DNA from 2 places in the uncultured Bacillus sp. genome. Region 1 is predicted to be linked to the other one. Evidence: riboswitches for the same ligand, from Rfam matches in the RefSeq annotation. Region 1 holds a riboswitch; the other holds the start of a gene.
The links. A riboswitch is a leader RNA that binds a small molecule or an ion and turns the genes downstream of it on or off. The one in region 1 is predicted to bind S-adenosylmethionine.
Positions count from the first base shown of each region.

Region 1 (4,186 bases):
AATCAGTGTTTTCAAAAGCGGATGTTGCAGGCAGTACAATGTCCGCATATGCAGCCGTTTCCGTTAAAAATAAATCATGAACCACAGTAAACAAGTCTTCCCGCAGCAAGCCCTGTCTGACTTTATTCGCTTCTGGCGCGACAACGGCCGGATTTGTCCCGTAAATAAAAAGAGAACGAATTGGCGGATCTGTTTCCAAAAGCACTTTGCCCAGCTGATTCATATTAAACGATCTCGGTGTGCGACCCTTCAGCAAGTCAGACCGCTGCAAGGCATTTGTGTTATATTCTAAAATTCCGCTGTTATGCTTAATTGCACCGCCCCCTGTGTGCAGCCATTGGCCGGTGATTGCCGGAAGACAGGCAATCGTCCGTACAATCATCCCGCCGTTATCGTGGTGTTGGAGTCCGTTTCCGATTCTAATAAAAGCAGGGGAGGTTTCGCCGTACATTCTTGCCAGCTGATAAATATCTTCGGTACTGACACCGGTGATCAGTGATACCTTTTCTGGATCATACTGTTTCACGTGTTCACGGAGCTCTTCATAGCCGACCGTGTATTCAGACAGAAATGCTTCATCATGAAGGTTTTCTTTAAATAAGATGTGCATGATGCCAAGAGCAAGTGCGCTGTCGGTTCCGGGTTTTATGGGAATAAACCAATCTGCGAGACGTCCTGTCTGGTTTTTATGAACATCAATCACGACAATTTTGGCACCTTGTTTTCGTGCTTTTTGGGCGATGGTAATTTGGTGCATATTTGTGCTGACCGCGTTGATTCCCCAAAAAATAAATAGTTTCGTATGAATGGTTTCCTCGGGATCGATTCCCGCACTTATACCCATCGTATATTTATAGCCTTCAGATCCCGCTTTGCTGCAAATCGTCCGTTCAAGCTGGCTTGAGCCCATGCGGTAAAAGAAACGGCGGTCCATTCCTTCAGCTGTTAATTTGCCCATATTACCGTAAAAACTGTAAGGAAGTATGCTTTCAGCACCCTCTTCATCAATCAGCTGTTTCCAGCGGGAGGTGATGGTATCGATCGCCTCTTTCCAAGAAATCGGTTCAAATATTGCCCGGCCTTTCGCACCTGTCCGTTTGAGAGGTGTAGTCAGCCGCTTTTCATCATAGATGCGCTCTGTCATGTTTCGGACTTTGTTGCATATGTTTCCGGCTGTGACAGGATGATCAGGATCACCTTGGACTCTCACAATTTTTCCGTCTTTTTTATGTATTAACAATCCGCACTGATCCGGGCAGTCAAGCGAGCAAACGGATTTAAAAATGCCGTTTTGTTGTGTGGCAAAAGATTTCATGGCCCAGTTCCTCTCTCTAGTTAGATATATTGTAAGAATTATAACATTTCGGATGATAACGTCAATTCTGAAAAAAAGAGATTGACATCAATCTGAGACTTCTTTATGATAAACGTATTCTTCATTCTGAAAATTACATACTCAACATTTTCTATCCAGAGAGGTGGAGGGACTGGCCCTATGAAACCTCGGCAACATTATTGTGCCAATTCCAGCAAGCGTCAGCTTGAAAGATAGGAAAGCAAGGTTTATACCGGCGTCTGTCTGTAAACAGGGCACGCTTATACATGAATCTCTTTCCATCTTCGGAAAGAGATTTTTTTTATGAAAAAATATGATGAAAAGGATGTTTTGCACCATGACGGTTTTGATTACAGCACCGTACAACGAAGAAGGACGAAAAGAGGTTGAAAAATTGTTCGGCTCAGTCACTTATCATTCCTGGAAGGAACAAGGCCGGGCATACCGGGAAGATGAACTCATTCAGCTACTAAAAGAAACACATGCGATAGGCTTGATTACTGAGCTTGATCAAGTAACAGACAGCGTATTTGCATCTGTTCCAGAACTTTCATTTGTCGGTGTGTGCAGAGGAATGCCCTCCAATGTGGATGTGGCCGCAGCGTCAAAAAGAGACATACCCATTTTTTATACACCCGGGCGGAATGCACAAGCGGTTGCTGAAATGTTTATCGGTCATGTGATTTCCTTTCTCCGCCATACCAGCACCTCTAATCAATGGCTGAAGGATGGGAAATGGGACAGCGATTACTTGCAGGCTTATGCCAAATTTAAAGGGAACGAATTAACGGGAAAAACGGTCGGCATGGTGGGGTTCGGCGCGGTTGGGCAAAGGATTGCAAAACTGCTGACTGCGTTTGACTGTAAAGTAAAGTATTACGATCCATACGTACAAGACGATCATCCGCTATATGAAAAAGTATCTCTTAAAACGGTGTTTTCAGACAGTGATATCGTTTCAGTCCAACTGCCTCGTACCGAGGAAACACTGGGACTTATTGATCGGACGTGTTTTGATCTGATGAAAGAGAGTGCGATTTTCGTCAATACTTCAAGAGCGGTTGTGGTAAACCGTGAAGATCTTTTATCTGTACTAAAAGAACATAAAATCAGAGGAGCGATTTTAGACGTTTTTTATCATGAACCTCCAGAGAAATCAGATTACGAATTCATTTCATTGCCTAATGTTCTGGCAACACCGCATCTCGCTGGAGCAACCTTTGAAGTGGAGGATCATCACGTGACGATCCTGAACAAAGCCCTCAAAAGGTGGAAGGTTGAAAAAACTCTCAATATTCCGACATTGTATAACAAAGATGAGCTGAAAACAGAGGTATAAGAAAGGAGGTTAGAGGAATGAAAAAACAAAAAGGCTATCTCGTTTTTGATATCGGCACAGGGAATGCGAGAGTAGCGGTCATGAGTGTATCGGGTAGCGTTCAAACGGTTGAAAGGGAGGACATCGTGTATGCCACCGAGACGCTTTACCCGGACAGCTGTTATTTTTCTCCTCAGGTGCTGTGGAAGCAAGTGATGAAACTGGCAAAACGTGCGCTTTCTCGTTCAGGTGATATTGACATTATTGCTTTGACATCGACGAGTCAAAGACAGGGGATTGTTCTGATCGATCAAAACGGCGACTCTTTTCTCGGGCTGCCGAACATTGATAATCGCGGCCGTGAGTGGGAGGAGAGTATACCCAATCAGGAAGAGATATACAGCCGCACAGGCCGCCTCCCGACTGCTCTTTTTTCTGCACTCAAGCTTTATGGTTTAAAACAGCGTCAGCCCTCTTTATGGGAAAAGACTGCTAGCTTTACAAGCATCAGTGATTGGGTGACATATCAGCTGAGCGGAATTTTGACATATGAACCATCGCAGGCAACCGAAACCCTGCTGTTTGACGTGAAGCAAAACACTTGGTCAGAAGAGATGTGCGGCATATTCGGCTTTTCACCATCCATCCTTCCGTCTCTCGTAAGAGCGGGAACAGCGATTGGAACGATAACAAATGAATATGCGTCCGAATTAGGCCTTTCTATAAATGCGAAGGTTATAGCAGGGGGCGGTGATACACAGCTGGCTGTGAAAAGCACTGGCGCTGCGCTTGAGGACATTGTCATCGTATCAGGGACAACAACGCCAATAACCAAAATTACTGTTGATCATGGCGACACAAAACATAAAGCCTGGCTGAACTGCCATACAGATCAAGGGCATTGGCTTGTGGAAACGAACCCCGGAATTACCGGCCTGAATTATCAAAAATTAAAACAGATTTTTTATCCAAATGAATCGTACGAAGTGATGGAGGAAGAGATTTCTGCCCTTGCTAAAGAAGACAATGCATGTGTGGCAGCTCTCGGTTCTTACTTATCGGCAGAAAAGAATGCGTTAACGAGAGGCGGATTTCTTTTTGATGCCCCGCTTTCTGCAAATTTAAAGAGAGCACATTTTGTACGTGCAGCACTGCAAGAGATCGCATTTTCGATCAAATGGAACTTTGACATTTTAACAGAGGTTACTCCGTTTGAACGTGACTATGTTTGGGTGTGCGGAGGAGGATTCCAAAGCAAAGCACTCACTCAATATATCGCGGACCTTCTTCAGAAAAAAGTCTATGTTCAAGAGGGATATCATCAGGCATCTGTCGTGGGGGCTGCAGTCATTTGCAACGAAACCCTTCAATTGACGGAAGAGATGTCAGCAAATGTCCGGGTGATCGAACCGCAGGACTGTCGGGTCGAACTGGCTTTATATGAGGAATGGAAGCAAACACAGCGTTTTTTTTCAGGATCAGAAAGCAAAGTGTTGATATAAGGCGGAATGTGCTGCTGTTTTAAGGAATGA
Region 1 covers NZ_CATYRA010000002.1:389,450-393,635, reverse strand. Annotated here, with positions in the region: gene Q5C82_RS05470 (molybdopterin oxidoreductase family protein) at 1-1,315, opposite strand, end outside; SAM riboswitch class I at 1,464-1,555, shown strand; gene Q5C82_RS05465 (2-hydroxyacid dehydrogenase) at 1,650-2,675, shown strand; gene Q5C82_RS05460 (FGGY-family carbohydrate kinase) at 2,693-4,156, shown strand.

Region 2 (4,186 bases), on a different contig from region 1:
TGTAAATGGGGAATGCCGGCATCGAGAAATTCTTTTTCAGAAAGCACGCGATACCCGCGTTTTTTGTAAAACGGCACAGCCTGCGTTTGCGCGTTTAAAATGAAACCGGAAGCGCCGCCGTCTGCCGCCGCTTTTTCGAGTGCCTTCATAATGATGCCGCCGACACCGGAGGAGCGATGGCTTTTCAATACGCAAATCCGTTCTAACTTGCCGTAGCCGTCCTTCATACGCCATCTTCCGGCGCCGACAGGCTTTGCGCCGTCATACACGACGATATGCTCCGACTCATTTTCAAGTTCGTCAATTTCTTCTTCAGCAGGTACGTTTTGTTCTTTGACAAAGACTTCTTCTCTTACATGAAATGCATCTTTCATTTGTTCTTCATTTTTTGCGATAACTGCTTCCAAAGGATTATTCTCCTCCGCCTAGCAAGAAGGTTTCATATACTGTCCACGATCCATTTTCCAGCTGGTAAAGCAAGTGGAAACGATCAACGATTTCTTCATGCGACACTTCCTGCATTTTTAATTGTCCCAGCACATCTGAATGCTCATCGTCGGAAAGATTTTGGCCGACCGTCACATGCGGAACGAAATTATATTCCTGTTCACCAGCCAACACACCGGTGTATAACTTTTCATTGAGTGTTTTTAATTCTTCCGTCGGCTCTGCTTTGATGTAAATGACATTATTGACAGGCGCAAATGAGCTGTATTTTGTCATTTTGAGAACGACCGGATGGGACTCCTTTGCGATGTTTCTCAGATGTGAAACAAGCTGATCCGCTTTCTCCTCTTCACATTCAAACGATGCTCTCAGCGTCAAATGGGGCGGGATTAGGGAATAGCTCGGGTCATAGCGCTTTCTGTAAGAGTTCGCAAGGTCTTGGAGTTTTTTTGATGGAAATAAAACGATTCCGTATTTCATATTATGTCCCTCCTGGAAATAAAGTATGATAGAGTGTTAAAGCATTTTTTTCAGCGCCGGTGTGATGAGAGGCTGCCAATATGTCCATTTGTGATCTCCGTCAAATGGTTCAAAATCATAATCGGAAAGCTTCTTCTCCAGCAGCTGTTTCAGCTCCTGATTCGGTTCTGTAAAATCCAGAATGTTTCCGTCTGTCGTGTGGACGTCAGTTTCTTTTGTTCCGATTTGGTGATAAATAGAGAGGTGTGTGATATCGTCTGACTGCTTCACAGCTTCCAATACATGTTTGTCAACATAGGGAGACTGCATGATGATATTTCCGAACATATTCGGATAATCAAGCGCTGTCATAAGAGAAACGGTCGCTCCGAGAGAATCACCGATCAGCGTCCGACCGTAGCCGACTTGATAGGTTGGATACTCGTCATCAGCAAACGGAACGAGCTCATGGGCGATGAACCGTTTATACGCCGAAAATTTTGAGCCTTCCGGATGGTAGGTTTTTCTGCGCTCTTTTACATCCTTATAAGGAACACCGATAATAATGCTCCGGTCTATTTCTCGCTTGGACAGCAATTCTTCGACCTGTCTGCCGATTCTCCCCAGCCTGAAATAATCGTGGCCGTCCTGCGCGATAATGACATGGTATTTATAAAGGGGGGAGTAGTTGGACGGCAGATAAACGAGCAATGTCATTTCCTCGTTAAGCTCTTTTGAAAAGAATTTCTTTTCTTGCACTGTGCCGTTTTTCGGTACCATAATACATTCCTCCAGGACATCACTAGACTTTCTTGCTGTTTTCCATTATTGTACCATGAATTATTAGAAATTTCTCTCTTTAAACTGTTCGGAACTCGAAGAAAAAAGAGTTGAAATAAACTGCAAATTGCGCTAATATAAAACAATCAGAAAATTGAAATCGATATTTCTTATCGTGAGAGGTGGAGGGACTGGCCCTTAGAAACCTCAGCAACCGGCTTGTTTTGCACTATGTGTGCAAAACGCCAAGGTGCTAAATCCAGCAAGCGTTTTTTATGCTTGGAAGATAAGAAGAAGCGTTAAACCCCTTCTTCTTATGAAGAAGGGGTTTTTTATTTTGAAAAGGGAAGGTGTCAGCTATATGTCACAGCACGTTGAAACGAAATTAGCCCAAATTGGGAACCGAAGCGACGAAGTAACGGGAACAGTGAGTCCTCCTATTTATTTATCAACAGCATACCGCCACAGAGGAATCGGAGAATCTACCGGATTTGATTATGTCCGCACAAAAAATCCGACACGCCAGCTTGTTGAGGACGCGATCGCCAGCTTAGAAAACGGAGCGAGAGGGCTTGCCTTCAGTTCGGGAATGGCTGCCATCCAAACGATTATGGCGCTGTTTAAAAGCGGAGATGAACTGATCGTTTCATCGGACCTATATGGCGGCACGTACCGTCTGTTTGAAAACGAATGGAAAAAATATGGATTGATCTTTCATTATGATGATTTCAGCGATGAGGACTGTTTACGCTCTAAGATTACGCCGAATACAAAAGCTGTGTTTGTAGAAACACCGACAAATCCGCTTATGCAGGAGGCGGACATTGAAAAGATCGCCCGGATTACAAAAGAGTACGGTCTTCTGCTGATCGTTGATAATACATTTTATACACCGGTCTTGCAGCGGCCGCTTGAGCTGGGAGCAGACATTGTAATTCACAGTGCAACCAAGTATTTAGGAGGGCATAACGACCTGCTTGCGGGGCTTGTCGTTGTAAAGGATGAAAAGCTTGGTGAGGAAATGTTTCAACATCAAAATGCGATCGGCGCCGTCCTGCCTCCGTTTGATTCGTGGCTTCTGATGAGAGGAATGAAAACGCTGAGCCTCAGAATGCGCCAGCATCAGGCAAACGCGCAGGGGCTTGCGGCGTTTTTAGAAGAGCAGGAGGAAATTGCCGATGTACTGTATCCCGGAAAAGGCGGCATGCTGTCCTTCCGTCTTCAAAAAGAAGAGTGGGTTAACCCGTTTTTAAAAGCGCTGAAGACCATTTGTTTCGCAGAAAGCCTCGGCGGGGTGGAGAGCTTTATTACATACCCTGCCACACAGACGCACATGGATATTCCTGAAGAAATCCGCATCGCAAATGGGGTCTGCAATCGTTTGCTGCGTTTTTCGGTCGGAATTGAACATGCGGAAGATTTAAAAGAAGACCTAAAACAAGCGTTATGTCAGGTCAAAGAGGGAGCTGTTTCTTTTGAGTAATCACAATTGGACGCTGGAAACCCAGCTCGTGCACAATCCATTTAAAACAGACGGCGCAACAGGAGCGGTCAGTGTACCGATCCAGCACGCATCGACTTTTCACCAATCTTCATTTGAAGAGTTTGGCGCATACGATTACAGCCGCTCAGGAACGCCGACAAGAACAGCTCTCGAAGAAACAATTGCCGCACTGGAAGGCGGAACGAGAGGATTTGCTTTCAGTTCAGGCATGGCTGCGATTTCAACAGCATTTTTACTTCTGTCACAGGGCGATCACGTTCTTGTGACAGAAGATGTATACGGAGGAACCTTCCGCATGGTAACAGAGGTGCTGACCCGGTTTGGCATTGAACACACGTTTGTTGATATGACGGATAGTAACGAAGTGGCGCGGAATATCAAGCCGAATACAAAGGTCATTTATATGGAGACACCTTCAAATCCGACACTTGGGATTACTGATATTCAAGCGGTGGTTCAGCTTGCAAAAGAAAACGGCTGTTTGACCTTTTTGGACAATACATTCATGACACCTGCACTGCAGCGGCCGCTTGATCTCGGCGTGGATATTGTGCTTCACAGTGCAACAAAGTTCTTGAGCGGACACAGTGATGTGCTCTCAGGCCTGGCTGCTGTCAAGGATGATGAGCTTGGGAAGCAGTTATATAAGCTGCAAAACGCGTTTGGCGCGGTCCTAGGGGTGCAAGATTGCTGGCTCGTGCTGCGCGGATTAAAAACATTACAGGTCCGTTTAGAGAAAGCGAGCCAAACAGCGCAGCGGCTTGCTGAATTTTTCCAGAAGCATCCGGCGGTGAAACGCGTATATTATCCGGGGCTGTCTGATCATCCGGGGGCCGAAACCCATAAAAGCCAGTCAACGGGAGCGGGCGCCGTGCTATCTTTTGAGCTTGAAAGCAAAGAGGCCGTTAAGAAATTAGTAGAGAATGTATCACTTCCGGTCTTTGCTGTAAGTCTTGGCGCCGTGGAATCGATTTTGTCCTATCCGGCAACGATGTC
Region 2 covers NZ_CATYRA010000003.1:75,135-79,320, reverse strand. Annotated here, with positions in the region: gene Q5C82_RS06140 (GNAT family N-acetyltransferase) at 1-407, opposite strand, end outside; gene Q5C82_RS06135 (YjcG family protein) at 412-927, opposite strand; gene Q5C82_RS06130 (esterase family protein) at 964-1,686, opposite strand; SAM riboswitch class I at 1,854-1,979, shown strand; gene metI (cystathionine gamma-synthase/O-acetylhomoserine thiolyase) at 2,048-3,169, shown strand; gene metC (cystathionine beta-lyase) at 3,162-4,186, shown strand, end outside.
Region 2: another riboswitch for S-adenosylmethionine. It lies ahead of metI (cystathionine gamma-synthase/O-acetylhomoserine thiolyase); the one in region 1 lies ahead of Q5C82_RS05465 (2-hydroxyacid dehydrogenase).